DNA from 4 places in the Pseudomonas sp. GL_135 genome. Region 4 is predicted to be linked to each of the others. Evidence: predicted binding sites of a transcription regulator. Region 4 holds the regulator's gene; each other region holds the start of a gene.
What was found. Region 4 encodes sigma-54, which starts transcription at its own class of promoters, with help from an activator protein. Its sites were predicted from a motif close to ANTGGCATNNANNTTGCTNT; they were not measured.

Region 1 (7,824 bases), 1.2 Mb from region 4:
GCGCTGGATACGCATGCGCATCGGCCGGTGATCGAGGAACAGACCGGTGTCCAGGTAATCGGTGAGGTTGACCAGCAGCTTCACGCCGCCTTCGTTGACCTCATTGAACTTGCCCTGGGCGCTCTGGCGCTCGTACTGCTTGGTACCACTCTGGCGTTCGCGACGCTTGACCACCACGCGGCTCTTGTCGATGCCCAGCGCCTGGGGAATGGCCGCCAGCGCATCGAACATGCGAATGGACGCTTTTTCCGGATCAATGGACTTCGGCGCCACGTACTCCTGGACGTGGACCCAGTCGTGGTACAGGTCGATGGCCATGGCGTACTCGGGCATGTCCGCATCGTAGACGCGGTAGCAATCGATCCCCTCGCGCTTGACCCATTTGCCCAGCGCCTTGACGTTCTTCTGCAGGCGGTTGGCGAACATTTGCCCGCCTTCGCTCAAGCGCGGTTGCTCAATGACCGGCGCAGGTGCGGGCGTCGGCTTGATCGGGTTGCCGTTCTTGTTGTACTGGCGCTCCGGGGCGACGTCCGGCGTCTGGTCATAAGCGGCTTGCTCACGCTCGGCCTGACGCTGCTCCGGGGTGCGACGCTCGCCGGTGACGAACTGATCCGGCAGCACTTTGATCAACAGCAGCTTGCACGGCAGTGCGCCGTTCCAGAACGCGTATTGCTTGTGGCTGCGAATGCCCATGCGCTTGCCCAGATCGGGCGCACCGGTGAACACCGCCGCTTCCCAGTTCAGGCAGGCCTGACGCAGGCGCTCACCGAGGTTCTGGTAGAGGTACAACAGGCTGGCTTCGTCGCCAAGACGCTCGCCGTAAGGCGGGTTGCAGATCACCAGACCGGTCTGGTTCTGGTCGGGACGCGGCTCGAAGGTCGCCACTTCGCCCTGGTATATCTTGATCCACTCGCTGAGGCCGGCGCGCTCGACGTTGTTGCGGCCCGGCTGAATCAGCCGCGGATCGGCTTCGTAACCACGAATCCACAGCGGCGGCTTGGCCAGACCCGCTTGCGCACGTTCCAGCGCTTCGTCATGCAGCTTGCGCCAGATCGCCGGCACGTGGCCCAGCCAGGCGGAGAAGCCCCAGCGCTCGCGCTTGAGGTTGGGCGCGATGTCGGCAGCGATCATCGCGGCTTCGACCAGAAAAGTACCCACGCCGCACATCGGGTCAGCCAGCGCGCCACCCTCAGCGGCAATGCGCGGCCAGCCCGAGCGGATGAGGATCGCGGCCGCCAGGTTTTCCTTGAGCGGCGCGGCGCCCTGCTGCAGGCGGTAGCCGCGCTGGTGCAGGCTGTGGCCGGACAGGTCCAGGGACAGGATCGCTTCGCCCCGGTCCAGTCGCAGGTGCACGCGCAGGTCAGGATTGAGTTTGTCGACCGAGGGGCGTACGCCGTCTGCGGTGCGCAGGCGGTCAACAATGCCGTCTTTAACCTTCAAGGCGCCGAAATGGGTGTTATCGATCCCCGAACCGTGACCGCTGAACTCAACGGCCAGCGTGCCTTCCGCCTCCAGATGGTCCGCCCACTCAATGTCGTGAACCCCGTGATAAAGGTCCTCTGCGTCTTTCATCGGGAAACGCTTGAGCACCAGCAGCACCCGGTTCGCCAGACGCGACCACAGACACAGCCGGTAGGCGGTTTCCATGTCGGCGGTGCCACGGATGGCGGAAGTGTGTTCGCGGGTTTCCTCGAGACCAAGGGCGGTGGCTTCCTCAGCCAGCAAGCCTTCGAGGCCTTTTGGGCAGGTGAGGAAAAGTTCGTAACGGTCCGACATGAGTATTCCAGAGCCTAAGGCCATAGCGGCCGGACAACGCATTGTCCGGCCCGATTGCAACAGACGCCTTTCAGGGAGGACGCCTGCGGGGCACACAGTTTGTGCCTGTCCCTCGCACCGATACATTTCGAGTGCGACGGTCCGCCAGCGAATCAACGCCGGCGTTTTGATGTTAAAAAACACTATTCAGCACGACGGCGGCGGCAATAAAAAGTCACATCGCTGACCCTTCGTCGTTTTTACGCTGGCTGCAAACGGCCAGCACTCTCAATTGCGAAACACTTGCACTGCCACGCGAAAGCCCCGGTTCAAGGGGGCTCTCTGTCAAAATACCGCTGAAACGCATCAGCGCTTATGGTCGTAATGCCTGAATGGTTAAGTTCTTATGACAAAACGATCATTCACAGCGTACCCCTCATTGGTTAGAAATCACCCAAGGTCATCGCCGCAACGGCGGTGGCATCAAGCCCGCGACGCCGGCAGCGGGCCGCTAACGGCAGAAGATCTTCTGCCGGACCTCAACCTGAGGTCTCCAGGGACATTACAGTCAACAAACGAGGGCAACACCCTATGAGAAGACTTAAGCGTGATCCGATGGAAAGAGCATTTTCGCGCGGATACCAGTACGGCGTATCCGGTAAATCCCGTGAGCTTTGCCCATTTACTCTACCGTCAGTGCGTCAAGCCTGGATCAATGGCTGGCGAGAAGGACGCGGCGACAACTGGGACGGTATGACCGGCACTGCGGGCATTCACAGACTCAACGAACTTCACGCGGTCGGCTGACGCAACCCTCACGTTACAGCCTGACCTAAAGCTTCTTGAACTACAGTTTTTAAGACATCTGACCGCTTCACCGTAACCACGCACGTCCCACCCGGGCGGCGGGCCAAGGCCCAAGAGGGGTTCCAGTCGGAACCCCTCTTTTCGTTTCAGATGATTATCGAGACATTGCTGCGATAGCGTCCACCGACTGGCGAATCAGCGCCGGCCCCTTGTAGATGAAGCCCGAATAGATCTGCACCAGACTCGCCCCTGCGGCGATTTTCTCGGCCGCGTGCCTGCCCTCGGTGATGCCGCCAGCCGCAATGATCGGCAAGCGCCCACCCAACTCAGCGGCCAGCACCTTGACGATGTGGGTGCTCTGCTCGCGCACCGGCGCGCCTGACAGGCCACCCGCTTCATCGCCGTGGGGCAGACCTTCAACGCCCTTGCGGCTGAGGGTGGTGTTGGTCGCAATCACCGCGTCCATCCCCGACTCCAGCAACGCGCTGGCCACCAGCACGGTCTCTTCGTCGCTCATGTCCGGGGCAATCTTGATGGCCAGCGGCACGCGCTTGCCATGGATCTGAGTCAGCGCATCCTGACGCACCCGCAGGGCTTCCAGCAGTTGCTTGAGCGAATCACCGAACTGCAAGCTGCGCAGGCCCGGTGTGTTGGGCGAGCTGACGTTGACGGTGATGTAACTGGCGTGAGCGTAGACCTTGTCCAGGCAAATCAAGTAGTCGTCGACAGCGCGCTCGACCGGGGTGTAGACGTTCTTGCCGATGTTGATGCCCAGCACGCCGTTGTACTGCGCGGCCTGCACCCGACTGACCAGATTGTCCACGCCCAGGTTGTTGAAGCCCATGCGATTGATGATGGCATCCGCGTGGGGCAGACGGAAAATGCGCGGTTTCGGATTGCCCGGCTGCGGACGCGGCGTAACGGTGCCGATCTCGACAAAGCCGAAGCCCAGCTGGGAAAAACCATTAATGGCCGCGCCGTTCTTGTCCAGCCCCGCCGCCAGCCCGACGGGGTTGGGGAAGCGCAGGCCCATGACGGTCACCGGCAACTGCATCGGCGCCTTGTTGAACAGGCCGTTAAGCCCCAGACGCCCGCCCGCGCCGATCAGGTCGATGGACAGATCGTGGGAGGTTTCCGGGGAGAGTTTGAACAGTAACTGGCGGGCCAGGTTATACATGGGAGGGCGCGGCTCGTTTGCGGCTGGGATCAGCGGCGGATTATAAACGCCGCTGCAGGGGAGCGCGAGGCATGTCGAGAACTTTGCTGGCGCCCCCGCTCGCCGCTGGCATATCGCTTGCTTCACGTCCTCCATTGGCTCGATCCAACGGCGGAGCGAGACACAGGACAATGACGTCGCTGTCGCCCCGGTTCAATCAGGGCGAGGCGACGTTTTTTTGGACGATCGGCAGCGCTGTAAGGCGCTTCGGCCTCCACCCGGAATCGCACTCATGAATCACACGCTTACCCCCTCGCTGACGTGGGTCGATGGCAGCGATGCACCCGAACTGGCCAGCGTCGACCTTGGCTTCATGGCGCTCACCGACAGCGCCTCGCTGATCGTCGCCGCGACCCAGGGCTTCGCCCAGCCCTACGGCCTGCACATCAACCTGCACCGGCAGTCATCATGGGCCAACCTGCGCGACAAACTGGTGAACGGCGAATTGCACGCGGCCCACAGCCTCTACGGTCTGGTCTACGCCGTCCAGCTGGGGCTGGCCGGACCGGCGAAGGACATGGCGGTGCTGATGGGGCTGAACCAGAACGGCCAGAGCATCAACCTGTCGCGGTCGCTGCAGGACGCCGGCGTGACCACTCCTGATGCACTGGACCGGCGCACGCACCAAAGCGACTCAAAACTGACCTTTGCCCAGACCTTTCCCACCGGCAATCACGCCTTGTGGCTTTATTACTGGCTCGCGAGTCAGGGCATCCATCCGTTGCGCGACGTCGACAGCGTGGTGGTGCCGCCGCCGCAGATGGTCGAGCACTTGCAGGCCGGACGCATCGACGGCTTTTGCGTCGGCGAGCCGTGGGGGGCCAGCGCCGTTCAGCAAAACCTGGGCTTCACCCTGGCGACGTCCCAGGCCATCTGGCCGGATCACCCGGAGAAGGTCCTGGCCTGCAGCCTGGAATTCGCCGAGCAGTACCCGAACACAGCACGGGCGCTGGTGATGGCGATGCTTGAAGCCAGCCGTTTCATCGAAGAGAGCACCGACAACCGGCGCAGCACCGCGCAACTGCTCAGCGCCTCCGAGTACGTCAATGCACCGGTGGGCACCATCGAATCGCGGCTGCTGGGCGAATACGACGACGGGCTCGGCAACCAGTGGCTTGACCACCACGCCATCCGCTTCCATGGCGACGGGCAGGTCAACATGCCCTGGCTGTCCGACGGCATGTGGTTCATGACCCAGTTCCGCCGCTGGGGCTTGCTGCGTGAAGACCCGGATTACCTCGGCGTCGCCCGCGGCGTCCAGCAATTGGGGCTGTACCGCCAGGCCGCCGAGGCGCTGGGCATTGCCGTACCGCCTTCGCCCATGCGCAGCAGCCAGTTGATCGACGGCAAAATCTGGGACGGCAGTGACCCGGCGCGTTACGCCCGCAGCTTCAAGCTGCACGCGCTGGCCGATGCGGCCCTCGTTCATGCTGATCGCTGAGGAGACGCCACCATGCTGCGAATCCTGCTGATCAACGACACGCCCAAAAAGGTCGGGCGCCTTAAGGCCGCGCTGACCGAAGCCGGTTTTGAGGTGATCGACGAATCCGGGCTGATCATCGACCTGCCTGCCCGGGTCCAGGCCGTGCGTCCGGACGTGATTCTCATCGACACCGAATCGCCGGGCCGTGACGTGCTGGAGCAAGTGGTGCTGGTGACCCGCGATCTGCCGCGCCCGATCGTCATGTTCACCGATGAGCACGACCCCGTCGTGATGCGCCAGGCGATCAAGTCAGGGGTCAGCGCCTACATCGTCGAAGGCATTCATGCGCACCGCCTGCAGCCGATTCTCGACGTCGCCATGGCGCGCTTCGAAAGCGATCAGGACCTGCGCGCGCAACTGCAGGCCCGCGATCAGCAATTGGCCGAACGCAAACGCATCGAAACGGCCAAGGGGCTGTTAATGAAGATGAAGCAGTGCAACGAAGAAGAGGCCTACACCCTGATGCGGCGCCAGGCCATGAGCCGACAGCAGAAGCTGATTCAAGTGGCGGAGCAGATCATTGCCATGAGCGAGTTGCTGGGCTGAGCGCATTCAGTTCCGGACGGCCTTGGCGTAACTGACTACACCCGCTGCTGTAGGAGCCGACTTGCTGGCGAACCCATTGTGTCAGCTGAGATCTGCGCCGCTGACCCGCCGCTTTCGCCAGCAAGCCGGCTCCTCTGAAAAATGCGCGGGGCCGGCCCGGTTGATCCGACCAGGCGTCTGGCGCGTATCTGGCCCATGTATTGCTACGTACACATCACAGGTAACCAACGGCGGTTGCCCACTCACGACAAAGACGTCGCACCCCTTCGCGAAAGCGCACAGGGCTGCGGCGTTTTTTCGTTTTTGCCCTGAACACATCGGGGCGGGTGGAGTACCGGTCTGGTGCTTCACCTGCACGACCTGACCCGTAGCGGTGCGAGCAACCTCTCGACCGAACACGAATCCCTGCAGATGAGGTGTTAGATGAACACGAGTTTCTGGAAAGCCGGCCATAAACCGACACTGTTCGCAGCGTTCCTGTATTTCGACCTGAGCTTCATGGTCTGGTACCTGCTCGGTCCCATGGCCGTGCAAATCGCCGCCGATCTGCACCTGACCACCCAGCAACGCGGCCTGATGGTCGCGACGCCGATTCTGGCGGGCGCCGTGCTGCGTTTCATCATGGGCATGCTCGCTGACCAGCTGTCGCCCAAGACCGCCGGGATCATCGGCCAGGTCATCGTCATCGCCGCGCTGCTGGGCGCCTGGCAGTTGGGTATTCACAGCTATGAACAGGCGCTGCTGCTGGGCGTGTTCCTTGGCATGGCGGGCGCCTCATTCGCTGTGGCCCTGCCGCTGGCCTCCCAGTGGTACCCGCCGCAGCATCAGGGCAAAGCCATGGGCATTGCCGGCGCCGGCAACTCCGGCACTGTGTTCGCGGCCCTGATCGCACCCGTACTCGCGGCCAGCTTCGGCTGGAACAACGTGTTTGGCTTTGCCGTGGCGCCGCTGCTGTTGACCCTCATCGCGTTCTCGCTCATGGCAAAGAATGCCCCTGAGCGGCCCAAAGCCAAATCCATGGCTGACTATTTCAAGGCCCTGGGCGACCGCGACAGCTGGTGGTTCATGTTCTTCTACAGCGTGACCTTCGGCGGCTTCATTGGCCTGGCCAGCGCCCTGCCCGGCTATTTCAACGATCAATACGGCCTGAGCCCGGTGACCGCAGGTTACTACACCGCCGCCTGCGTCTTCGGCGGCAGCATGATGCGGCCACTGGGCGGCGCCCTCGCCGACCGCTTCGGTGGGATTCGCACGCTGTCGGGCATGTACGCCGTCGCCGCGATCTGCATCGCCGCCGTGGGTTTCAACCTGCCCAGCTCATGGGCCGCACTGGCGCTGTTCGTCGCGGCCATGCTCGGCCTTGGTGCCGGTAACGGCGCGGTCTTCCAACTGGTACCGCAACGCTTTCGCAAAGAGATCGGCGTCATGACCGGCCTGATCGGCATGGCCGGCGGCATCGGTGGCTTCCTGCTGGCCGCCGGGCTCGGCGCGATCAAGCAGAACACCGGCGAGTACCAACTGGGTCTGTGGCTGTTCGCATTCCTTGGCGTGCTGGCCTGGTTCGGCCTGATGAACGTCAAGCGTCGCTGGAGAACCACCTGGGGTTCGGCCGCCGTCACCGCCGCTCGCGTCTAGGTCGTGAGCGTCGATCAGCCTATTCCGGCAGTTGCTTCCAGAGCGACCGGCTTGCAACTCCGCGTCGCCGAGTTCAGCGCCACCGGGCCCAGGGCGGAAAATCAGGATGCCATTCGGGTGGTCACTCCTGCTCCGGCGCTGGCCGCCAGCAAGGGTTATCTGTTCGCCCTCGCTGACGGCGTCAGCCAGTGCGCCGACGGCAGCGTGGCATCCCGCGCCACGCTCCAGGCGTTGGCGATGGACTACTACGCGACGCCGGAAACCTGGAGCGTCGCCCAGGCCCTCGATCGCCTCCTGCTGGCACAAAACCGCTGGCTGCTGGCCAACGGCTTGTTGACCACCCTCAGCGCGCTGATCCTGCGCGGGCGTCGCTTTACCCTCG
Region 2 (7,824 bases), 840 kb from region 4:
CCAGAGCGCCGAGAAAACCACTTACCCGCTGGGTGCTGTCGATGCGCCTTGAACGCACCAGTTTCGCCAAACGCTTGAGCACCTATCCCGACGCGATCTCGTTGCCGGCGCAGCCAATCGTCGAAGGACGGCTGCTGCGCATGGTGGGCCTGACCCTCGAAGCCGAAGGCCTGCGCGCGGCCATGGGCAGCCGTTGCATGGTGATCAACGACGGCAGTCATCACCCGGTCGAGGTTGAAGCCGAGGTCATGGGCTTCTCCGGCGGCAAGGTGTTCCTGATGCCGGTCGGCAGCGTCTCCGGTATCGCGCCGGGCGCCCGGGTCGTGCCACTCCCGGACACCGGTCGCCTGCCGATGGGCATGACCATGCTCGGCCGCGTTCTCGACGGCGCCGGTCGCCCCCTCGACGGCAAGGGCGGCATGAAAGCCGAAGACTGGGTGCCGATGGACGGCCCGACCATCAACCCCCTCAAACGCAACCCGATCAGCCAGCCGCTGGACGTGGGGATTCGTTGCATCAACGGTTTATTGACGGTCGGACGCGGTCAGCGTCTGGGTCTGTTTGCCGGTACCGGCGTCGGCAAGAGCGTCCTGCTGGGGATGATGACCCGCTTCACCGAGGCCGACATCATTGTCGTCGGGCTGATCGGCGAACGGGGCCGCGAGGTGAAGGAATTCATTGAGCACAGCCTGGGCGAGGAGGGCCTCAAGCGTTCGGTCGTCGTGGCCTCTCCGGCGGACGACGCGCCGTTGATGCGGCTGCGCGCCGCGATGTATTGCACGCGCATCGCCGAGTATTTTCGCGACAAGGGCAAGAACGTCCTGTTGCTGATGGATTCGCTGACACGTTTCGCCCAGGCTCAGCGGGAAATCGCCCTGGCCATCGGCGAGCCGCCGGCGACCAAGGGGTATCCGCCGTCCGTGTTCGCCAAGCTGCCCAAGCTGGTGGAGCGCGCCGGTAATGCCGAGGCGGGCGGTGGCTCGATCACGGCGTTCTACACGGTTTTGTCCGAAGGCGACGACCAGCAGGACCCGATCGCCGACTCGGCCCGGGGCGTGCTCGACGGCCACATCGTGCTGTCGCGGCGACTGGCGGAAGAGGGGCATTACCCGGCTATTGATATCGAAGCGTCGATCAGCCGGGTGATGCCGTCCGTGGTCGATCCGCAGCACATGGTTCAGGCCCAGTATTTCAAACAGTTGTGGTCGCGGTACCAGCAGAGCCGTGATCTGATCAGCGTCGGCGCGTACGTGGCCGGCGGGGATCGCGAGACTGACCTGGCAATTTCGCTGCAGCCGCAGTTGGTGAAGTATCTGCGCCAGGGCTTGCAGGAGAACGAGAGCATGCAGAGCAGCGAGGAGCAGTTGGCGAAGATCTTCAATCCTCAGGCCGGCGGTTAATCGGTCATGGCAGTCAGTCGCGCAGGCCGTCTCGCGCCGGTGGTCGAGATGGCCGAGAAGGTCGAGAAGGCCGCGGTGCAGCGCCTGGGGCATTTTCAGGGTCAGGTGCGGCTGGCCGAAACCAAGTTGGGTGAGCTGGATAAGTTTCGGTCTGATTATCAGCAGCAGTGGATCGACAAGGGCGCCCATGGGGTGTCGGGTCAGTGGCTGATGAATTATCAGCGCTTTCTCAATCAGTTGGAGACGGCGGTGGCGCAGCAGCGTCAGAGTCTGGCGTGGCATCAGAATAATTTGAACAAGGCGCGCGATGAGTGGCAGAAGGCCTATGCGCGGGTGGAGGGGCTGCGCAAGCTGGTGCAGCGGTATATCGATGAGGCGCGTGCGCTGGAAGATAAACGCGAGCAGAAATTGCTGGATGAGTTGGTGCAGAGGTTGCCCAGGACCGAGCAGTTTTAAAAGCATCTGCCTGGGGGCAGATTGTTTCACCTTCGGCGAGTTACTTGGAAAAGCACCCCAAGTAACCAAGGGTGCCTGCTCCTGGTTTGGCCCGACTTCGTCGGGTTCCCTCGCTCCGGTCTTGCTCCGTGGGCCCGCGCCGAACGGACATCCATGTCCGCAACGGCGCTCTCGCCGCATCCATGCGGCTCGGCCCACTGCGCAAAACCTGCGCTCGGCCTGCACCCAAGTCGCGTTTTGCGGTGTTTGAACCTTATGCGTTTGAAGAGCAAAAGCAACGGCAACGAAAATGGTGAGGACGACTACATAGTGGGACCGGCTTTAGCCGGGAAGGCGTCGGAAGACACACTGCAAAACTGATGGCGACCAAACCGGCCTCTTCCCGTCTGAAGCCGGTCCCACTAAGGCATTGCATGCATCCCGCCGGATTGGCTGTGGCTCTGACCGTAGGACTGGCTTTAGCCGGGAAGCTCTTGATCTGTTTTTGATCTGTTTTTGATCTGTTTTTGATCTGTTTTTGATTTTCGTACATAGAAAGCCCAAACACCGCCAATCGCGACTTGGGTGCAGGCTGAACGGAGGTCTCGTGGAGTGGGCCGAGCCGCATGGATGCGGCGAGAGCTGCCCCCCGCCATGGATGGCGGATGGCAGCGGGCCCACGGAGCGAGACCGGAGTGAAGGGACCCTGAGGAACGAAGGGCCCAACCGAGAGCAAGCACCCTTGGTTACTTGGGGTGCTTTTCCAAGTAACTCGCCGAAGGCGAAACGTCTGCCCCCAGGCAGACGCTCTTGATCTTGAGAGCTCCTGAAAGCCAAGTAAAAGCTAACGATTTGCCACGCCTCACAAGGGCTGCTAAAACTCAAGCGTCTGGCGCTGTTTCATACAAGGAATTTGCCAATGTCAGTAACCTCCGAACGCTCCGCCGATGGCCAAGAACTGACCATCACCATCAAAGGACGCTTCGACTTTTCGACGCACCAGGATTTTCGCGGCGCCTACGAACCGAAAGAAAAACAGGCCAGCCGCTACAAGGTCGACCTGAAAGACACCCACTACCTCGACAGCTCCGCGCTCGGCATGCTCTTGCTGCTCCGTGACCACGCCGGCGGCGACAGAGCCGATATCCAACTGGTCAACTGCAACGCCGATGTACACAAAATCCTCAGCATCTCCAATTTCTCCAAACTCTTCAAAATCGCCTGATGATGCCATCTGCCTCCGATCGCCTGACGGTGCTCATCGCCGATGACAACGTCAGCGACCGCATGCTCCTGTCCGCCATCGTCAGCCGGCAGGGCCATGACGTTCTGACCGCCAGCGACGGCGCCGAAGCCGTCGGGCTGTTCGACCGGCGGCGGCCGCAACTGGTGCTGATGGACGCCATGATGCCGGTCATGGACGGCTTCGAAGCCGCGCGCCAGATCAAGACCCTCGCCGGTGACGCGCTCGTGCCGATCATCTTCCTGACGTCGCTGACCGAAGGCGAAGACCTCGCCCGTTGCCTCGACGCCGGGGGCGACGACTTCATTGCCAAGCCCTATAACCAAGTGGTGCTGGCCGCCAAGATCAACGCCATGAACCGGCTGCGCGTGCTGCAGGAAACCGTCCTGCACCAACGCGACCTGATCACTCGCCACCATAAATACCTGCTCAACGAGCAACGTGTGGCCAAGGCGGTGTTCGACCAGATCGCCCACTCCGGGTGCCTGAGTTCGCGCAACATCCGTTACCTGCAGTCGCCTTACGCGCTGTTTAACGGCGACCTGCTGCTGGCCGCGTGGTCGCCGTCCGGCAACATGCACCTGCTGCTGGGGGACTTCACCGGCCACGGTCTGCCGGCAGCGGTGGGGGCGATGCCGCTGGCTGAGGTGTTTTACGGCATGACCGCCAAGGGATACGGCTTGTCCGAAACCCTGCGAGAAATGAATGCCAAACTCAAACGCATCCTGCCGGTGGACATGTTCTGCTGCGCGGCGCTGCTGTGCCTGAACTTCAAACAGCAACTGGTCGAGGTCTGGAACGGCGGCCTGCCGGATGGTTACCTGCTGCATGGTGACGGCCGGCCGCATACGCCGCTGATTTCGGCGAACGTGCCCCTCGGTGTGCTGAGCGCCGGCAGCTTTGACGACAATACCCAGGTGTATCCCTTCGGGCCGGGGGACCGGGTGTTTCTGCTATCCGACGGCGTTGTTGACAGCACCGGCCAGGACGGCGAACTGTTCGGCGCCCGGCGCCTGCAGAATGTGCTGGTGAGCAACCGCAACCCGGCGCTGCTGATCGAAGAAGTGCAGTGGGCCCTGGCGCGGTTTCGCGGGCAGGCGCGGGACGATGTGAGCATGGTCGAAGTGGCCTTCACCGAGCCTGACTTGCTCGGCCCACCCTCGGTCATTTACACCGACAGCGGCGATTCCAGTCCGCTGGATTGGTCCGCTTCATTCGAGTACCGCGCGGCAACACTCAAGCGCTTCAACCCGCTGCCGTATCTGCTGCAACTGCTGCAAGAAGTGCACGGCTTGCGTATGCAGAGCAGCGAGCTGTATATCGTGCTGTCGGAGCTGTACAGCAATGCGCTGGAACATGGCGTGCTCGGGCTGGACTCGGCGTTGAAACGCGATGCCGAAGGTTTCGGGCATTACTACCAGCAACGCGCCGAACGCCTCGATCGTCTGCAGGACGGCTTCATTCGCATTGATTTCCAGATCGTCCCGAATGGCGAGGGCGGTCGCCTGACGGTGCGGGTGCAGGACAGTGGTGCGGGTTTTGATTCCGATCGCGTGCTGGCGCTGCCGCCTGCGGTCACCCAGTTGTCCGGGCGCGGCCTTGCGCTGGTTCGGCAGCTCAGCGATCGCTGTCAGTGGTCCGATGATGGCCGGACGGCCAGCGTGGAATTTGTCTGGGAGGGTCTGGCATAATCCGCGCGTCTTGATCAAGGAGTGAACAAGTGTCGAATAACCCTGTGGACTTCAACGTGCTCAGCACGCTGCGTGACGTGATGGAAGCTGAATACCCGGCGCTGCTGAAGGTGTTCATTTCCGATTCCACCCTTCGCGTCAACGACATGACCCTGCTGCTGCGCGACCCTACCTTCACGACGTCTGCCACGGCGTCTTTGCAACGCCTTGGCCTGATGGCCCACAGCTTCAAAGGCAGCACCGGCAACATGGGCGCTACCTATTTGTCCGAGCTGTGTCTGCAACTCGAAGAGCAGGGGCGCGGCATGGTGGCAGCGGATGACGCGCAGATCCGTTCGCTGGTGTCCCAGATCAGGGACGAGTTTTTCGTGGTCCGGGCGATTTTCGAACGTGAGCTTGAACGCTGCCATGCCAATCACTGAGTTGGTTCCCTGGCGGGGCTCCAGGCCCGACGCCCTGGCTTGCCCGCTGGTCTGAAGCGCGTCCTCCATCCAACCTCTCACAGTACTTGGCCCGCCATTTGCTTTGTCTCTCTGCAATTGTGCTCTTGCGGAGATTCACATGGCCCTCGCCACCAACCCCTTATTGACGGCTTTGACAGCGGCCAAAGCCCAGAAAGCCGGGAACAACGCCCCGGTTAAGGCGCCGGACCCCGTCAAGCACACCACTTCCAGCTTCTCCGACGTGTTCGCCAGGCAGGCGCCGTCCAAGTCCCTCAGCGCGGATAACCCGGCGCCGAAGCCGGCAAGCGCCAAGAGTTCGGCAGCCGACGACAAGCCCGCCGCCAGCCATACGTCTGCCGCCGCCGACAAGACCGTTGCCGATAACGGCAATGGCTTGCCTGCCAAAGCGGTGAACGGCAAGGCTGATGACGACGCGGGCACGGGCCAGGGTCAGGCTGACGACAAGAATGACGGCACTGACGACGCGCACGACCCGACGCTGGCCGACGCACCGCCGGTAGACCCTGTAGCGGACCCGACATTGGCGGTCACAGCGCCTGTGCAAGAGCCCGTGACTGTGGAACCCGCGGTTGATCCGACGCTGCTCGCGGGCACGCTGCCGTTGCCGGTGATTCCGCCGCCGGCTGTGCAGGCGCCGACGGATGCAACCGACGTTGCAGACGACGGTTTCGATCCTTCCGCCGATCCGCTGGAAGGCTTGACCGCCGTGCAAGTCGCCCTGGAAAACAAGGCGCAGCAGACAGCGCAGAACAACGGTGTGCATGGCGACGGCAAAGACGGCAAGGGGGGCGCCAAGCAAGACCCGAACGCCGACCCTTCGCAGTTGCTGGCCAATAACCTGGCGGCGCTGGGTGACCAGCCCGTGGACAAGAGCACCACCGAAGGCGGCGGCGACAAAGCGTTCAGTGGCCTGCTGGCTGACGGCCTGAAAGACGTGAAAGGTGCCGCCAGCGATACGCGCATGGACAACTTTGCCGATCGTCTGGCTGCGTTGTCACAGGCCGCTCAAGCAAAAAACACCTCGGCCCCGGCCGCCCCGCTGCTCAATCAGCCGCTGGCGATGAATCAGGGAGGGTGGACAGAAGGCGTGGTCAACCGCGTGATGTACCTGTCGAGCCAGAACCTCAAGCAGGCGGATATCCAGCTGGAGCCCGCTGAACTGGGCCGTCTGGACATTCGCGTCAATATGGCGGCGGACCAGCAGACCCAGGTCACGTTCATGAGCGCCCACGTCGGCGTGCGTGAAGCGCTGGAAAGCCAGATGGCGCGCCTGCGTGAGTCCTTCGTTCAGCAGGGCATGGGCCAGGTCGACGTCAACGTCTCCGACCAGTCCCGTGGCTGGCAGCAACAGGCGCAACAGCAGTCGGGCGGCGACGGCCAACGCAGCGGCGGCAGCAACGCTGCCAATGGTGTCGGCGGCAGCGACCTCATCGCCGACGGTGCTCCGGTGGACGCCGCCTCGGCCGCCGCCCAGGCGCCGCTGACCGTCGTGGGTTCCAGCGCGGTCGATTATTACGCCTGAAAACGCCCTGCCAACGCTGGGGCGTTTTCAGTAGCGGCAAGTGGCTAGCTGCAAGCGGCAAGTAAAAGCAGGATCAAGGGCGGCAGTGCATGGGAGACCTCGGTTTCTCGGGCTCTGCCGCCTTTTGCTTTTACTTGCCGTTCACCCCTTGCAGCTTGCGGCTGCCGTTCTGGCACAACCCTTGCTCTTCCTCTGTCACGCAACACCGAACCCTTTGGATAGTGACGGATTATTGGCATGGCGAAGAGCGACGACGCAGCAGTGGCGGACCCCGCAAAAAAGGGCAAGTTGAAAGTCATCATCCTCATTGTGGTGGGGCTTCTGCTGGCCATTGGTGTGTCGGTAGGCGCGACCTGGTTCATCATGCACAAGGCCGAGAGCAAGCCGGACCCGGCTGCCGTGGCGGAAGCGGCGAATGCCAAAAAAGAGGCGATCTTCGAACCGCTGACGCCGCCGTTCGTCGTCAACTACAACGTCAATGGCCGTCAGCGCTACATGCAGGTCAGCATCACGTTGCTCGCCCGTGACAAGGCTGATCTTGAGGCATTGAAAGCGCACATGCCGGTCATCCGTAATAACCTGGTAATGATGTTCTCCGGTCAGCCATTCGATACCATCGCAACGCCGGTGGGCATGGAAATGCTGCGCCAGAAGGCGGCAGCCGTGGTCCAGGAAGTGGGCCAGAAAGAGCTGAGCAAGAGCGTGATCGAACAGGTACTTTTCACTAACTACGTACTGCAGTAGGACCACGACATGGCCGTGCAAGACCTGCTGTCCCAGGATGAGATCGACGCGCTGTTGCATGGCGTCGACGACGGTCTGGTACAGACCGATAGCGTTGCCGACCCCGGCAGCGTAAAGAGTTACGACCTGACCAGTCAGGATCGCATCGTCCGCGGACGCATGCCGACCCTGGAAATGATCAACGAGCGTTTCGCCCGTTACACCCGCATCAGCATGTTCAACCTGCTGCGCCGCTCCGCTGACGTGGCCGTGGGTGGCGTGCAGGTGATGAAGTTCGGCGAATACGTGCACTCGCTGTACGTGCCGACCAGTCTCAACCTGGTCA
Region 3 (7,824 bases), 760 kb from region 4:
GGCGCGAAACACTTCCTGCATCGCCGGCGCTTCGCCGATGATTTCCGGCGTGCGGGTCAATGCTGGCGGAACGGCCAGGCCTTGCTGCTCCTGAGCGTGCTGATTGGCGCGCTTGACCAGCGAAACGGCTTCGTCAACGTCGAACGGCTTGGGCAGGTATTCGAACGCCCCACCCTGATAGGACGCCACGGCGCTGTCGAGGTCCGAATGCGCGGTCATGATAATGACCGGCAGGCGCGGATGCTGTTCGCGAATACGTGCCAGCAAATCCAGGCCACTGGCGCCGGGCATGCGGATGTCGGAAATGATCACATCCGGTTGCTGGCGGGCCAGGCGGCTCATCACGCCGTCGGCGCTGTCGAAACTTTGCGTGGTCATGCCCTCTTGTTGCAGGGCTTTCTCCAGTACCCAGCGGATGGAACGGTCGTCATCGACGATCCAGACAGTTTCACTACGGCTCATGTCGACGCTGCTCCTTGTTCCAGCGGCAGGAAGATCGAGAATGTTGTATGGCCAGGGTGGCTATCACACTCGATCAGCCCCTGGTGCTGACTGATGATGTTCTGGGTAATGGCAAGGCCCAGCCCGGTGCCATCCGGGCGGCCACTGACCATGGGATAAAAAATGGTTTCTTGCAGCTCCGGCGGAATGCCGGGGCCGTTGTCGATGATTTCGATCTTGCTGACCAGACGATGGCGCACGTGGCCGATGGTGAACTGGCGCATGGCGCGCGTGCGCAGGCTGATGCGGCCCAGGCGCAGCTCGTTCTGACTGCTGATGGCCTGCATGGCGTTGCGCACGATATTGAGCACGGCCTGGATCATCTGCTCGCGGTCGATCAGCACATCGGGAATGCTCGGGTCGTAGTCGCGCACGATGGTGATGCAACCCTGGCTCTCGGCTTCGACCAGGCTGCACACGCGCTCGAGGACTTCATGCACGTTGGTCATCGCCAGCATCGGCAGCTTGTTCGAGCCGAGCATGCGGTCGACCAGATTACGCAGACGGTCGGCCTCTTCGATGATGACGTTGGTGTAGTCCTTGAGGCTCTCTTCTGGCAGTTCACGTGCCAGCAACTGCGCGGCCCCGCGAATCCCGCCGAGGGGGTTCTTGATTTCATGGGCCAGGCCACGCACCAGCATCTTGGTGGTTTCCTGCTTGGACAGCTGAGCCTCTTCCTTGGTGATCCGCAGCAAGCGATCACGGGGATGGACTTCCAGCAGCAGCATGGTCTCGGCCTGGGAAAGAATCGGCGTGACGGCGTAATCGACCGTCAGCGTCTGGCCGGTCAGCGCGGTCAGCATCGCTTCACGTTTCGTAAACGGGTGCGCCTGTTCCACTGCCTGACGAAGCGAACTGAGCGCTTCTGCAGATTCGGTGAACAGTTCGCTGATGAATTGTCCGTGGCTGCGCTGACCGCTGATGGCCAGCAGCATCTCAGCGGCAGGGTTCATGTACTCCAGACGCAGGTCCGAGTTGAGCAGAATCGTGGCAGTGGTCAGGTTGTCGAGTAACAACCGATGCAACGCATCGCTGATAGTCATGAATCCCGGTGACCTCTTTTGGCTTTATGCACACGGGCTAGGCCGTGGGTGCAGGCTCTGATTGGTCTTTGCCAGCGCTTGGAAACCGCTGAAACCTGTGATGTGCTCGCGCATTCATTACAAAATGCAAAAACCAAACCAAGGCTCCGAAAAGAAGCGCGGATTGAGAAATTGCGAGCGTTTTTCGGAAGACAGGCCCGGCGACAGTGCATGGGTTTCTGAATGCTGAACCAAAATGGGCTTTTTGTGCGCGAGCTTGTCCAGCTCGCGCACCACATTGGAGCATACCTGGTCAGGCAGGATTAACGGAAAAAGGGAAAGAAGCTCGATTTTTCTTCCGGTTTGTCCTTGATGGGGCATTCGGGGCGCACGCCGTAATCATCGGTTCTGCAGGGCTGCGCGAGTCGTTTCTGAGCCAGAGAGATGCGGACCAGATGGAAGGGCTGATTGGGGGTTCGCTCCAGCACTCGCCCGTATTGATCGATGATCTCTACGGACAGCTGGTGAGTACCACGATCAATGTTCGTCAGCGGGAAAACCGGGCTGCGCGTCGGTTCGCCGTAGGGCTTGCTGTCGAGCAGTAACCTGTACAAGTGGTCCGGCTGCAACTCGGGATCATTGCTGACGGTGACGTTCAGATTGCCTTCAATATCGCGGATCGTGCTGTCGGGTTCCGGCGCCAGTATGCGCAGCAACTGATAATGAAAGATCGGACTCGCCGCTGGCTTCGCTTTGGATGCCCGACTGGGCGCCTTCGTAGGCTGATCGACCCGGTTGGTCGGCGCTATCTCGACCTTCTTCGCATTGCGGTGAGGTTGATCGGTAAAGACCCGATTCCCGTTCGCGTCGATGTAGGTATACACCTGGGCCAAAACGGTCTGGCTTACGCTGAACAGCAGGCACAGAGCAACGGCCAACTGGCAGAAGTATTTAAGGCCGGCCGACATGGACTCGCTGCACTGTCAGGTTGACCGTCTCACTTTGCTGGATTGAACGCTGGTTTTCCAGCACTTGAACCGAAAAGCTGTGTTCGCCCCGTTCAAGCTCCATGACCTGCAGCCGCGGAATGTTGGTGGGCTGTCCGTAGGGCGCGCCGTCCACAATCAACTGCAGCAAATGCCCGGGCTGCAAACGAGGCTCTATGGCAACGCCAACAGTAAACGAGCCGTTGTTGGCACGCAGCGCTTCGTCCTCCGGCAGGTCTTTCAGCGCGAGCACCTGATAGGCAGCGGCGCTTTGCTGGTTCTGGTTCTGGTTCTGCGTCGCGGGCAGTGGCGGAGGCGCGGCAGGCACAACGGTCTCGACGCTGTTGAGCGGCGGCAACTCGACAGTTTCGGCTTTGGTACCGTTCGGCGGCTGGTTGCTGTACGCCGTGTTCCCGGAGGCATCGGTGTATTTGTAGATCTGCGCGGCAGCGGGCAGTGCAAACACCAGCAGCAGAAGGGCGAGACATTGACGCATGAACACTCCAGTGCAGCGATCAGGACAACCAACAATGGTGCCGCGCTCAATGCAGGGCGCGGCACAAGATCAGCATAGAGGAATACTGATCGACGGTGTCAGTTGAGAAGCGTATCTGCGTGCCTGCTCACTGGGTTGCCGTGATCCGGCAGAGGTCGCCTGCCGCCCGTTGCAGCGCGGTCACAATGACCGGATCGCTTGCCTGTCGCTGGATTTCCGACTGCACCCAGCCTGAGCACTTGGCATTGCTGCGGTAAGGCTGAAACGCCGAGTAGCTTTGCATCAACACCGGCAGCAGCGTATCCAGCCGACCCCGGATGCCGTCGGTGAGGCCGGATTCGGGCTTCTCCGGGGAGTGGCCGGTATCACGCCACTGCTCGATGCGCGCGTACTGCACCATCTTGTTGGCTTCCATCTGGGCGGTCATGAACTCGCTTACATCATCGGCCGCCAGCTTGAATTCACCCGCCCGAGATTCGGCATTCTGGATCACCTGGCGCTCGCGCTCACTGTCCTGCACCGGCTTGCCGCTGTGCCATTTGCTGCGCGCCACGTCATTGGCGATTTCCAGCCTTTGCTCCATGGCCGCAATAAGCGGCTGGAGTTGCGCGGGAGGCTGCTGGGCGGATGCTGCATTGGGGCATGGCGCAAACAGGGCCATTGCCAGAGCGGTTATGTGAAATGACTTGAGCATGGTTGTCTGTTCTCGCATGAGTGATCGTCGCCCGCAACGGGCCAGGCACAGATTCACCGTTTGGCAGTGTTGCAATGCTGAGCATATTGCCCGGGAAGGTCGGCTCGAATGCGTTACATGTGTATATGTACCACGCAGTAAAAACCAGGCACAAAAAAGGCCTCCCGAAGGAGGCCTCTTGTTCACGCGGCTTACGCCGACGCGACTGGATCAGCAGCTGTAGTACAGCTCGTATTCCAGTGGGTGCACAAAGGTGCGCACTTTGATTTCTTCTTCGGATTTCAACGCGATGTAAGCGTCGATGAAATCGTCGCTGAATACGCCGCCTTTGGTCAGGAACGCACGACCTTTGTCCAGCTCTTCCAAGGCTTCTTTCAGGCTGCCGCACACTTGTGGGATCTCTTTCGCCTCTTCAGGCGGCAGGTCGTACAGGTTTTTGTCAGCCGCATCGCCAGGGTGGATCTTGTTCTGGATGCCGTCCAGGCCAGCCATCAACAGTGCAGCGAAGGCCAGGTACGGGTTGGCTGCAGGGTCCGGGAAACGTGCTTCGATACGACGGCCTTTAGGGCTGTTGACGTAAGGAATACGGATCGAAGCCGAACGGTTGCGAGCCGAATAAGCCAGCATGACCGGCGCTTCGAAACCTGGAACCAGACGCTTGTACGAGTTGGTTGCCGGGTTGGTGAAGCCGTTCAGGGCCTTACCGTGCTTGATGATGCCGCCGATGAAGTACAGAGCGGTGTCGGACAGGCCGGCATAACCTTCGCCAGCGAAGGTGTTCTTGCCATCTTTGGAGATGGACATGTGAACGTGCATGCCCGAACCGTTATCGCCGTACAGAGGCTTTGGCATGAAAGTAGCGGTGCGGCCGTAAGCGTCCGCAACGTTATGCACGACGTACTTCAGGGTCTGAACTTCGTCGGCCTTCTTAACCAGCGTGTTGAATTTCACGCCGATTTCGTTCTGGCCAGCGGTTGCCACTTCGTGGTGGTGAACTTCGACGACCTGGCCCATTTCTTCCAGAGCGTTGCACATTGCGGTGCGGATTTCGTGGTCGTGGTCGAACGGTGGAACCGGGAAGTAGCCGCCTTTGATGCCTGGACGGTGGCCCTTGTTACCGCCTTCGATGTCCGCGTCGGACATCCATGAACCTTGTTCGGAGTAAATCTTGAACATGGAGCCGGAGATATCGGACTTGAACTTCACTTCGTCGAAGATGAAGAATTCTGGCTCAGGGCCGGCGAATACGGTGTCACCGATACCGGTCGACTTCAGGTATTCCTCGGCGCGGTGAGCGATGGCGCGTGGGTCGCGATCGTAACCTTGCATGGTCGAAGGTTCGATGATGTCGCATACCAGGATCAGGGTAGGCTCTTCGGTGAACGGATCCAGCACTGCGGTTTCGTCGTCCGGCAGCAGGATCATGTCGGAGGCTTCGATGCCTTTCCAGCCCGAGATGGAGGAACCGTCGAACATTTTGCCGACTTCGAAGAAGTCGTCTTCCAGCGCATCGCGGGCCGGCATGGTCACGTGGTGCTGAGTGCCTTTGGTGTCCGTGAAGCGCAGATCAATCCACTTAACGTCATGATCTTTGATGAGTTGAACCGACTTCGACATGCTGTCCTCCGGGGTGGATTAGGGCCTGAGTAGTAGTGGGCCCTTCAATTTGGGTGATGCCGGGCGCGATACTCGACCAAGGCAACCTGCCTCACAAGGGAGCAATTTGCATGCCAGTGCCCTGTGTTGGGTTTTCGGCGGGATTACCTGCCTTTAAGCGCGTTAAACGTCGCATATTCGAAAACCGGCGCACTCTTATGGTGCCAGGTAATTGTATACAGGGCCGTTTTGGTGCGCGGACGATTGGCCGTACGATAACTGGTTAAACCTTGAGCAATTTCCGCTATAATCCGCGCCCCCCTTTTTCGACCGGGACCTAGCGCGCTGTTTTCATGAAATTAATCGTCAAAGTCTTCCCAGAAATCACTATCAAAAGCCGGCCTGTGCGAAAGCGCTTCATCAAACAGCTGGCCAAGAACATCCGTACGGTGCTCCGCGATCTGGACCCGGCGTTGGTGGTGGATGGCGTGTGGGACAACCTTGAGGTCGAAACCAGGGTCGAGGATGCCAAAGTCCTGCGCGAGATGACCGAGCGGCTGAGCTGCATGCCCGGCATCACGCACTTTCTGCAGGTTGACCAGTATCCGCTGGGCGACATGGAAGACATCTACGAGAAGTGCAAACTGCACTTCGGCGACGCGCTTCCCGGCAAGATATTCGGGGTTCGCTGCAAGCGGGCAGGCCATCACGACTTCAGCTCCATGGACGTCGAGAAGTACGTCGGTAGTAAATTGCGCCGTGAGTGCAACGCCGCTGGTATCTCGCTGAAGGCGCCGGAAGTCGAAGTCAGAATCGAGATTCGGGACCAGCGTCTGTTCGTGATTCACAGCCAGCACAACGGCATTGGCGGTTATCCGCTGGGTTCGCTTGAACAGACCCTGATCCTGATGTCCGGTGGTTTTGACTCCACCGTGGCGGCCTACCAGATCATGCGTCGTGGCCTGATGAGCCATTTCTGCTTCTTCAATCTGGGCGGACGTGCCCACGAGCTGGGCGTGATGGAAGTCGCGCACTTCATCTGGAAGAAGTACGGCAGTTCCCAGCGGGTGCTGTTCGTCAGCGTACCGTTCGAGGAAGTTCTGGGAGAAATTCTCGGAAAAGTCGATAACAGTCATATGGGCGTAGTATTGAAGCGTATGATGTTGCGCGCTGCGACCAACATTGCCGACCGGCTGGAAATCGACGCGCTGGTCACCGGCGAGGCGATCTCCCAGGTGTCCAGCCAGACGCTGCCCAACCTGTCGGTCATCGATTGCGTGACGGAGAAGCTGGTCCTGCGACCGCTGATCGCCAGTCACAAGCAGGACATCATCGACCTGGCCGATCAGATCGGCACCGGCGATTTTGCCCGGCACATGCCCGAATACTGCGGTGTGATTTCGGTGAACCCGAAGACCGCCGCCAAGCGCAATCGGGTCGAGCACGAAGAAAAATCGTTCGACATGGCCGTGCTCGAGCGTGCGCTCGAAAACGCTCGTCTGGTGCCCATCGACCGCGTGATCGAGGAGTTGGGTCAGGACGTTCAGATTGAAGAAGTCAGTCAGGCGCTGGCCGGGCAAGTGGTCATCGACATCCGTCACCCGGATGAAGCAGAAGACCGCCCGCTGGCGCTGACTGGCGTTGAAGTACAAACGCTGCCGTTCTTTGCATTGAACAGCCGTTTCAAGGAACTGGATGACACGCGCCAGTACCTGCTCTATTGCGACAAAGGCGTCATGAGTCGCCTGCATGCTCATCATCTGCTCAGTGAGGGGCATGCCAATGTGCGCGTTTATCGACCGAGCTAAGTGCCCGGGGCTGTTTGCCTGTGGCTTGCGTCACCGGCCCCCCGACACCAGTCGTCAGCCGTAACGGCTTTCGCCGGCTCCACCGTTCATAGCTGCCTACAATCAGACAGCTGACCGAATCCTCTGATCGAGATACACAAGTGATCGAAAATCTACGCAACATCGCCATCATTGCTCACGTTGACCACGGTAAAACTACCCTCGTCGACAAGCTTCTGCGCCAGTCCGGCACCCTTGAGCGCAACGAGCTCAACGACGAACGCGTGATGGACTCCAACGACCAGGAAAAAGAGCGCGGTATCACCATTCTCGCGAAGAACACCGCGATCAACTGGAATGGCTACCACATCAACATCGTTGACACCCCGGGCCACGCCGACTTCGGTGGTGAAGTAGAGCGCGTGATGTCGATGGTTGACTCCGTTCTGCTGCTGGTCGACGCCCAAGACGGCCCTATGCCGCAAACCCGTTTCGTGACCAAGAAGGCTTTCGAAGCCGGCCTGCGTCCGATCGTGTGCATCAACAAGGTTGACCGTCCAGGCGCGCGTCCGGACTGGGTTCTGGATCAGATCTTCGACCTGTTCGACAACCTCGGTGCCACCGAAGAACAGCTGGACTTCAAAGTCGTCTACGCCTCGGCCCTGAACGGTATTGCCGGTCTGGATCACACCGACATGGCTGAAGACATGACCCCGCTGTACCAGTCGATCGTCGACAACGT
Region 4 (7,824 bases):
ACCCTGATCTGATCCCTCGCGCTAATGGAGGCATGGCTGTCAGTGGCATCGATCATCTCTGACGGGGAAGGAAAGCGTCGTGCAGCGGTAAGGCTTATTCGCCTTCGTCGAACTTGTTGTTGATCAGTTCTACCAACCCGGCCAGGGCGGCATCGGCTTCGTCACCTTCGGTGGCCAGGTGGATCAGGGTGCCTTTCCCGGCAGCCAGCATCATGACGGCCATGATGCTTTTGCCATCGACCATGGTCTCCGGCGTGCGACCGACCCTGATCTGGCAAGGGTACTTGCCGGCGACACCCACGAATTTGGCGGCGGCCCGGGCGTGCAGACCCAGCTTGTTGGTGATGGTGATTTCTAGAGCGGGCATCGCGAGGGAGGTCCTTTCAGCTTAGGTCGCGGTGGCGGACCTGAACATTCTTGAGCGATTGCTGCAGCACCTGACCCAGACGTTCAGTCAGGTAGACAGAGCGGTGATGTCCGCCGGTGCAGCCAATGGCAATAGTGACGTAGGCGCGGTTGCTGGCGGCGAAGCGCGGCAACCACTTATTGAGGTACGAAAAGATGTCCTGGAACATTTCCTCGACGTCCGGTTGAGCGGCCAGGTAATCGGCCACCGGCTTGTCGAGGCCCGACTGCTCACGCAGTTCGGGCTTCCAGTACGGGTTCGGCAGGCAGCGCACGTCGAACACCAGATCGGCATCCACGGGCATGCCACGCTTGAAGCCAAAGGATTCGATGAGGAAGGCAGTGCCCGGCTCGGGTTTGTTCAGCAGGCGCAACTTGAGGATGTCGCGCAACTGATAGAGATTAAGGTGCGTGGTGTCGACCGTCAGGTCAGCCAGATCGATGATCGGACCCAGCAGGGTTTTCTCGTCACGGATCGCTTCGGCCAGCGAGCGCGTCGCCGTGCTCAGCGGATGACGGCGACGGGTCTCGGAAAAGCGCTTGAGAAGGGTAGGTTCATCGGCATCGAGGAACAGCACGTCGCACTGGATGTGCCGGGCGCGAACCTCGGCGAGCATGCGCGGGAATCGCGTCAGGTGACTGGGCAGGTTGCGTGCGTCGATCGAGACCGCCAGCAGGGGCTCAGCCAGTTCGCTGTTGATCAGCGCGCGTTCGGCCAGCTCCGGCAGCAGGCCGGCAGGCAGGTTGTCGACGCAGTAGAAACCGCTGTCTTCAAGGACATCGAGGGCTGTGCTCTTGCCGGAGCCGGAGCGGCCGCTGACGATGATCATGCGCATGGTCAGTGACCGTTCTGGACGTCGAGCACGACGTTGTAGAGCTCTTCAGCGGTTTTGGCACCGCGCAGCCGCTTACGCACATCCTCACGGTCGAGCATGCTGGCGATCTGGCGGAGCAATTCAAGGTGAGCATCGGTGGCCGCTTCCGGGACAAGCAGCACAAACAGCAGGTCAACCGGAGCGCCGTCGATGGCGTCGAAATCGATGGGCTTTTCCAGATGCAGTACGGCGCTGACAGGCGTTGAACAGCCCTTCAGCCGACAGTGGGGAATGGCGATGCCGTTACCGAATCCGGTGGAACCGAGCTTTTCACGGGCAATGAGGCTTTCAAACACCTCCTGCTCATCCAGATCAGGCACTTGCGTGCCGATCATTTTGGCGATGTTCTGGAGTACAGCTTTTTTGCTGCCGCCTGGCACGTTCACGAGTGAACGGCCAGGGGTCAGGATATTTTCAAGTCGGATCATGGGTGGGGAGTGTCAGCGAGCAGTCGCGCCTTGCAGCAGACTTTGCTGTTTTTCCTTATGTTTTTTGAGTTGGCGGTCAAGCTTGTCGGCAAGCAGGTCAATGGCTGCATACATGTCGTCGTGTTCGGCGTTGGCAACCACTTCAGCGCCAGGAACGTGCAGGGTGGCTTCGATTTTCTGCTTGAGCTTCTCGACCTCCATGGTGACCTGCACATTCGTGATCTTGTCAAAGTGGCGTTCCAATCGGGCGAGTTTCTCGCCGATGTAGGTACGCAGAGGTTCAGTCACTTCCAGCTGGTGTCCACTGATGTTGACTTGCATACAGCTTCTCCTTCGTTGCCAGTGCATTAAGAGGCAGGCGTAATGCCTGCCACTGGAACGCTTTGACGTGTGACCTTTACATCAGTCGCTTGCGTTCGCTGGACGGCGAGATCCCGAGGGATTCGCGGTACTTGGCGACTGTGCGACGGGCCACTTGAATGCCTTGTGCTTCCAGTAAACCAGCGATCTTGCTGTCACTCAACGGCTTTTTCTGATTTTCCGCGGCGACCAGTTTTTTGATGATCGCGCGAATCGCCGTGGACGAGCACTCGCCGCCTTCGGAGGTGCTGACGTGGCTGGAAAAGAAATATTTGAGTTCGTAAATCCCGCGCGGCGTGTGCATGAACTTCTGCGTGGTCACCCGGGAAATCGTCGATTCGTGCATGCCAACCGCTTCAGCAATGTCATGCAGAACCAGCGGCTTCATGGCCTCGTCCCCGTACTCCAGAAAGCCGCGCTGGTGTTCGACGATCTGCGTGGCCACCTTCATCAGCGTCTCGTTGCGGCTCTGCAGGCTCTTGATGAACCAGCGCGCCTCTTGCAGCTGATTGCGCATGAACGTGTTGTCGGCACTGGTATCGGCTCGACGCACAAAGCCTGCATATTGCGGATTGACCCGCAGGCGCGGCACGGATTCCTGGTTCAGCTCCACCAACCAGCGCTCGTTGTCCTTGCGCACGATGACGTCAGGTACGACGTATTCGGGTTCGCTGGATTCGATCTGCGAGCCGGGGCGCGGGTTGAGACTCTGGACCAGCTCGATGACCTGGCGCAGGTCGTCTTCCTTGAGCTTCATGCGGCGCATCAGTTGCGCGTAGTCGCGGCTGCCCAACAGATCGATGTACTCGCTGACCAGCTTCTGCGCTTCTGCCAGCCACTTGGTTTTGGCCGGCAACTGGCGAAGTTGCAGCAGCAGGCATTCGCTCAGGTTGCGAGCGCCGATGCCCGCAGGCTCGAACTGCTGGATGCGGTGCAGAACGGCTTCGATTTCGTCCAGCTCGATATCGAGCTCGGGATCGAACGCGTCGAGCAATTCGTCGAGTGTTTCGTCGAGGTAGCCCTGGTTGTTGATGCAATCGATCAGGGTCACGGCGATCAGGCGATCGGTGTCCGACATCGGCGCCAGATTGAGCTGCCAGAGCAGGTGGCTTTGCAGGCTCTCGCCAACGGAGGTGCGGGTGGTGAAATCCCACTCGTCATCATCATTGCTGGGCAGGCTGCTGGCGCTGGTCTGATAGACGTCTTCCCACGCCGTGTCGACCGGCAGTTCGTTGGGGATGCGCTCGTTCCAGTCACCCTCATCCAGATTGTCGACGGTAGGCGCAGACTCCTGATAAGTGGGTTCCTGAACGTCAGCGTTGGGCTTTTGCTCTACGTTATCGGCCAAGGGGTCGGCGTTGTCGAAATCGTCGCCTTCCTCCTGCCGTTCCAGCATCGGGTTCGACTCCAGCGCCTCCTGAATCTCCTGTTGGAGATCCAGCGTCGACAACTGAAGCAAGCGGATTGCCTGTTGCAGCTGAGGTGTCATCGTCAGCTGCTGGCCCATTCTCAAGACTAGCGAAGGTTTCATGGCAGGGCTTAACACCTTATTCGCCGGCGCACTGCGCGCCATTTACTACCAGGGCGCCGATGGCGCCAACTTAAGCAAATTATATGCCTGAAGCTGGAGGGTTTGCCTAGAGTGTGATGACAATTAAAAAACGAGGTCGGCGATGGCATCCGTTACGGGAGGGCGCACGACCTCATGTCATCACTGCGGTTACAGGCGGAACTCGTGACCCAGATACACTTCCTTGACCAACTGGTTGGCCAGGATGGACTCGGCGTCGCCTTCGGCAATCAGCTGGCCATCGTTGACGATGTAGGCGGTTTCGCAGATATCCAGCGTTTCACGCACGTTGTGGTCAGTGATCAGCACGCCGATCCCTTTGGCCTTGAGGTGGTGAATGATCTGCTTGATGTCGCCTACCGAAATAGGGTCAACACCGGCAAACGGTTCGTCGAGCAGAATGAATTTCGGCGAAGTGGCGAGGGCGCGTGCAATTTCCACACGGCGACGTTCCCCGCCCGACAGGCTCATACCCAGGTTGTCGCGGATGTGGGTAATGTGAAATTCCTGCAGCAGGCTTTCCAGCTCTTTGCGGCGGGCCGCGCGATCAAGCTCCTTGCGAGTCTCAAGGATCGCCATGATGTTGTCCGAGACGGAAAGCTTGCGAAAGATCGACGCTTCCTGTGGCAGGTAGCCAATACCGGCCCGGGCGCGGCCATGCATCGGCTGGTGGCTGACATCCTGGTCGTCGATCAGCACGCGACCCTGATCCGCCTGAACCAGGCCGACGATCATGTAGAAGCAGGTGGTCTTGCCGGCGCCGTTGGGGCCGAGCAGGCCAACGATCTGGCCGCTCTCGATGGACAGGCTGACGTCACGTACCACCTGGCGGCTTTTATAGGCCTTGGCCAGGTGTTGGGCTTTCAGCGTTGCCATTACTGGGCCTTCTGCTGGTCGGTTTTCTTTTTCGGCTGGATGACCATGTCGATGCGAGGGCGTGGTGCGGTGACCTTGGTGCCGTTGGCGCGGCCGGCGTTCACGACCTGCTTGACGGTGTCATAGACAATTTTCTCGCCTTCGGACGTGTTGCCATCGTTGACCACTTTGGCTTTGTCGATCAGCACGATGCGGTTCTGCGCCGCGAAGTATTGAATAGTGACACCCCAGGCCTGAACGATCGGCTTGTCCACCGATGGCTTCTGCTCGTAGTAGGCCAGGTTGCCCACGGACGTGAACACGTCCACGTCGCCTTGCGGCGTGCGGGTGATGGTCACAGTGTTGCCGGTGATCTTCATCGTGCCCTGGGTGATGATGACATTGCCTTTGTACGTGGCGATGCCTTGCTTGTCGTCCAGCTGCGCGTCATCCGACTGGATGTGGATGGGTTGATCGCGATCCGTCGGCAGAGACCAGGCGCTCGCGCTTCCCAGTGCTGCGCCCAGGCCGAGCAAAAAAGGAAGGGTTTTAACGAGCCTCATACTGTCCTCTTACGTTGGATAGCAGGTTCATCCTGCTTTCTTTCAGATACGCTTTCATACCCGTGCCGGTCGTTACACCGCCAAGGCCGTCGATTCTAACGGGTTGGGCAGTCTCCGCATATTGCTTCTGCGGGAATACAGTCATGCGGCTGCTTGTGATGATAGTGGTGCGGTTCTTTTCGTCGGTGCGGTTGATGCGCACCGAGTCGATCAGCTCGACGTGATCACCGCCCGGCGACACTTCGGCGCGAACGCTCTGTACGTGCCACGGGAAGGTCGAACCTCGATACATCTGCAGCACCGGCGTGGTCATCAGGGTGACGTCGGTGGCTTTGAGGTGCTCGACCTTGTCGGCGGTCATGTCGTACTGCATGGTCCCGTCGGGCAGGTACTGAATGCTGTGGGCGTTGGTCGCATAGTAATCGACAGCGCTTTCATCCACGGCAGCCTTGGGTTGATCGAGGAAGCTCTCCGGACTGATGTTCCAGTAGCCGACCGCTGCCAGCAGCAGTGCCAGCACGCCGAACAGCAGAAATGTTCGAAACTTTTTGCTCAGCATAAATGCACTTCTATAGGTAGGCGGCGTGAGCCGCTTCGAGGTTGCCCTGAGCTTTCAGGATCAACTCGCAGAATTCGCGGGCAGCGCCTTCGCCGCCACGTGCCTGGGTGGTGCCGTGGGCATGCTCGCGGACGAAGCCGGCAGCGTTGGCAACGGCCATGCCCAGACCGACCCGGCGAATGACCGGCAGATCAGGCAAATCGTCACCCAGATACGCGACCTGTTCGTAGCTTAGATTCAGTTGCTGCAAAAGCTCATCGAGAACCACGAGTTTGTCTTCTCGGCCCTGATAAAGATGTGCGATGCCGAGGTTCTTCGCCCGCCGCTCAACCACGGGGGTCTTGCGTCCGCTGATGATGGCGGTGGTAACGCCCGAGTTGATGAGCATCTTGATGCCCTGGCCATCGAGCGTGTTGAACGTCTTGAATTCGCTGCCGTCTTCGAGGAAATACAGGCGCCCGTCGGTGAGCACGCCATCGACATCGAAGATCGCCAGTTTGATGTTCTTGCCGCGTTGCATCAGGTCATTCATATCGGCGCTCATTTACATGACTCCTGCGCGGAGCAGGTCTTGAAGGTTGAACGCGCCAACAGGGCGATCGTTCTCGTCGACCACGATGAGTGCGCCGATCTTGTTGTCTTCCATGATTTTCAAGGCTTCGGCCGCAAGCATCTCCGGGCGCACGGTCTTGCCATGGACGGTCATCACTTCATCGATGCTGGCCTGGCGGATGTCGATCGGGCGATCCAGGGTGCGACGCAAATCACCGTCCGTGAAGATACCGGCAAGGCGGCCATCGCTCTCGATGATGGCGGTCATGCCCAGCCCCTTGCGGGTCATTTCCATCAGAGAATCGCGAAGCGGCGTGCCCCGCGCAACCTGCGGGAGGTCGACGCCAGTGTGCATGACATGCTCGACCTTCAACAGCAGCCGACGACCCAGCGCACCGCCCGGGTGGGAAAAAGCGAAGTCTTCGGCGGTGAAGCCTCTGGCGTCCAGCAGCGCAACGGCCAGGGCGTCGCCCATGACCAGCGCCGCCGTGGTGGAGGAGGTGGGCGCCAGATTCAGCGGGCAGGCTTCTTTTTCGACCCGCGCATTGAGGTTGACGTCTGCGGCCTTGGCCAGCGTTGACTCCGGGTTGCCGGTCAGGCTGATCATCTTGATGCCCAGGCGCTTGATCAGCGGAAGCAGCGTGACGATTTCAGCCGTCGTTCCCGAATTGGACAGGGCCAGAATGATGTCGGCGCTGGTGATCATGCCCATGTCGCCGTGGCTGGCCTCAGCCGGGTGCACAAAAAACGAAGGGGTGCCGGTGCTGGCAAGGGTGGCGGCGATCTTCTTGCCGATATGCCCGGACTTACCCATGCCGACCACGACTACGCGGCCCTGGCTGCCCAGGATCATGTCGCACGCGCTGACGAAATCGGCATTGATGTGCGCAAGCAAACCTTCCACTGCTTCTATTTCAAGGCGGATGGTGCTCTGTGCCGATTCAATCAGATTGCGCGCAGTGGACATATCGGAAGGGGTCGCTTGGTGAAAAGCCGGGGATTATAGCGGCAATGTTCAAAAGCCTCACGCTTCATCGGTGCTGTTTGTTTAATGAAGGGACACGTCCTTCAGCAACTGCGTGATAAAGGCTGACGAAGGATAAGAAAATTCCACACCGTCCTTAATACCCTTCTTTGTTTGCGACTTGACACGTTGGAGCTTGGGCGGCGTGCGACAGCGGTGGTATAGTCCGCCGCTTGTTCGGCCCCTCCAAAAGTGTGTCGTTCGTCAAGAACGCGGCATCTGAGAGACAGGTTGCATCGCAAGGAGTTTAGATGAGTGCCGATAACGCCTACGCGGTCGAGCTGAAGGGCGTTTCCTTCAAGCGCGGTGCGCGCAGCATCTTCAATAATGTGGACATCCGCATCCCCCGGGGCAAAGTCACCGGCATCATGGGGCCGTCGGGCAGTGGTAAAACCACCCTGCTGCGATTGATGGGCGCACAACTGCGTCCGAGCGCAGGTGAAGTCTGGGTCAATGGCCAGAACTTGCCGAAGCTTTCGCGCAGCGATCTTTTCGATGCGCGCAAGCAAATGGGCGTGCTCTTTCAGAGCGGCGCGCTGTTCACCGACCTCGACGTTTTCGAAAACGTGGCGTTCCCGCTGCGGGTTCACACCAAGCTGCCTGAAGACATGATCCGCGACATCGTCCTGCTGA

Region 1: the regulator sigma-54 is predicted to act here: its motif matches at 3,844-3,863, upstream of AC3ISG_RS09865 (CmpA/NrtA family ABC transporter substrate-binding protein).
Region 2: the regulator sigma-54 is predicted to act here: its motif matches at 5,277-5,296, upstream of AC3ISG_RS08225 (flagellar hook-length control protein FliK).
Region 3: the regulator sigma-54 is predicted to act here: its motif matches at 5,415-5,434, upstream of glnA (glutamate--ammonia ligase).

The regions. Positions count from the first base shown of each region.
Region 1 is NZ_CM174408.1:2,172,467-2,180,290, reverse strand. Features, by position in the region: gene rlmKL (bifunctional 23S rRNA (guanine(2069)-N(7))-methyltransferase RlmK/23S rRNA (guanine(2445)-N(2))-methyltransferase RlmL) at 1-1,776, opposite strand, end outside; gene rmf (ribosome modulation factor) at 2,347-2,562, shown strand; gene AC3ISG_RS09870 (quinone-dependent dihydroorotate dehydrogenase) at 2,717-3,739, opposite strand; gene AC3ISG_RS09865 (CmpA/NrtA family ABC transporter substrate-binding protein) at 4,011-5,219, shown strand; gene AC3ISG_RS09860 (ANTAR domain-containing response regulator) at 5,232-5,807, shown strand; gene AC3ISG_RS09855 (nitrate/nitrite transporter) at 6,231-7,442, shown strand; gene AC3ISG_RS09850 (bifunctional protein-serine/threonine kinase/phosphatase) at 7,494-7,824, shown strand, end outside.
Region 2 is NZ_CM174408.1:1,802,082-1,809,905, forward strand. Features, by position in the region: gene fliH (flagellar assembly protein FliH) at 1-52, shown strand, start outside; gene fliI (flagellar protein export ATPase FliI) at 42-1,400, shown strand; gene fliJ (flagellar export protein FliJ) at 1,407-1,856, shown strand; gene AC3ISG_RS08210 (STAS domain-containing protein) at 2,755-3,060, shown strand; gene AC3ISG_RS08215 (ATP-binding SpoIIE family protein phosphatase) at 3,063-4,769, shown strand; gene AC3ISG_RS08220 (Hpt domain-containing protein) at 4,799-5,191, shown strand; gene AC3ISG_RS08225 (flagellar hook-length control protein FliK) at 5,331-6,755, shown strand; gene fliL (flagellar basal body-associated protein FliL) at 6,993-7,499, shown strand; gene fliM (flagellar motor switch protein FliM) at 7,509-7,824, shown strand, end outside.
Region 3 is NZ_CM174408.1:204,923-212,746, forward strand. Features, by position in the region: gene ntrC (nitrogen regulation protein NR(I)) at 1-462, opposite strand, end outside; gene glnL (nitrogen regulation protein NR(II)) at 459-1,544, opposite strand; gene AC3ISG_RS00925 (DUF4124 domain-containing protein) at 1,847-2,491, opposite strand; gene AC3ISG_RS00930 (DUF4124 domain-containing protein) at 2,475-3,005, opposite strand; gene AC3ISG_RS00935 (chorismate mutase) at 3,133-3,699, opposite strand; gene glnA (glutamate--ammonia ligase) at 3,910-5,316, opposite strand; gene thiI (tRNA uracil 4-sulfurtransferase ThiI) at 5,649-7,103, shown strand; gene typA (translational GTPase TypA) at 7,244-7,824, shown strand, end outside.
Region 4 is NZ_CM174408.1:961,731-969,554, forward strand. Features, by position in the region: gene AC3ISG_RS04345 (sensor domain-containing diguanylate cyclase) at 1-49, opposite strand, end outside; gene AC3ISG_RS04350 (HPr family phosphocarrier protein) at 95-367, opposite strand; gene rapZ (RNase adapter RapZ) at 384-1,241, opposite strand; gene ptsN (PTS IIA-like nitrogen regulatory protein PtsN) at 1,244-1,708, opposite strand; gene hpf (ribosome hibernation-promoting factor, HPF/YfiA family) at 1,721-2,029, opposite strand; gene AC3ISG_RS04370 (RNA polymerase factor sigma-54) at 2,106-3,599, opposite strand; gene lptB (LPS export ABC transporter ATP-binding protein) at 3,789-4,514, opposite strand; gene lptA (lipopolysaccharide transport periplasmic protein LptA) at 4,514-5,056, opposite strand; gene lptC (LPS export ABC transporter periplasmic protein LptC) at 5,043-5,615, opposite strand; gene kdsC (3-deoxy-manno-octulosonate-8-phosphatase KdsC) at 5,626-6,159, opposite strand; gene AC3ISG_RS04395 (KpsF/GutQ family sugar-phosphate isomerase) at 6,160-7,134, opposite strand; gene AC3ISG_RS04400 (ATP-binding cassette domain-containing protein) at 7,443-7,824, shown strand, end outside.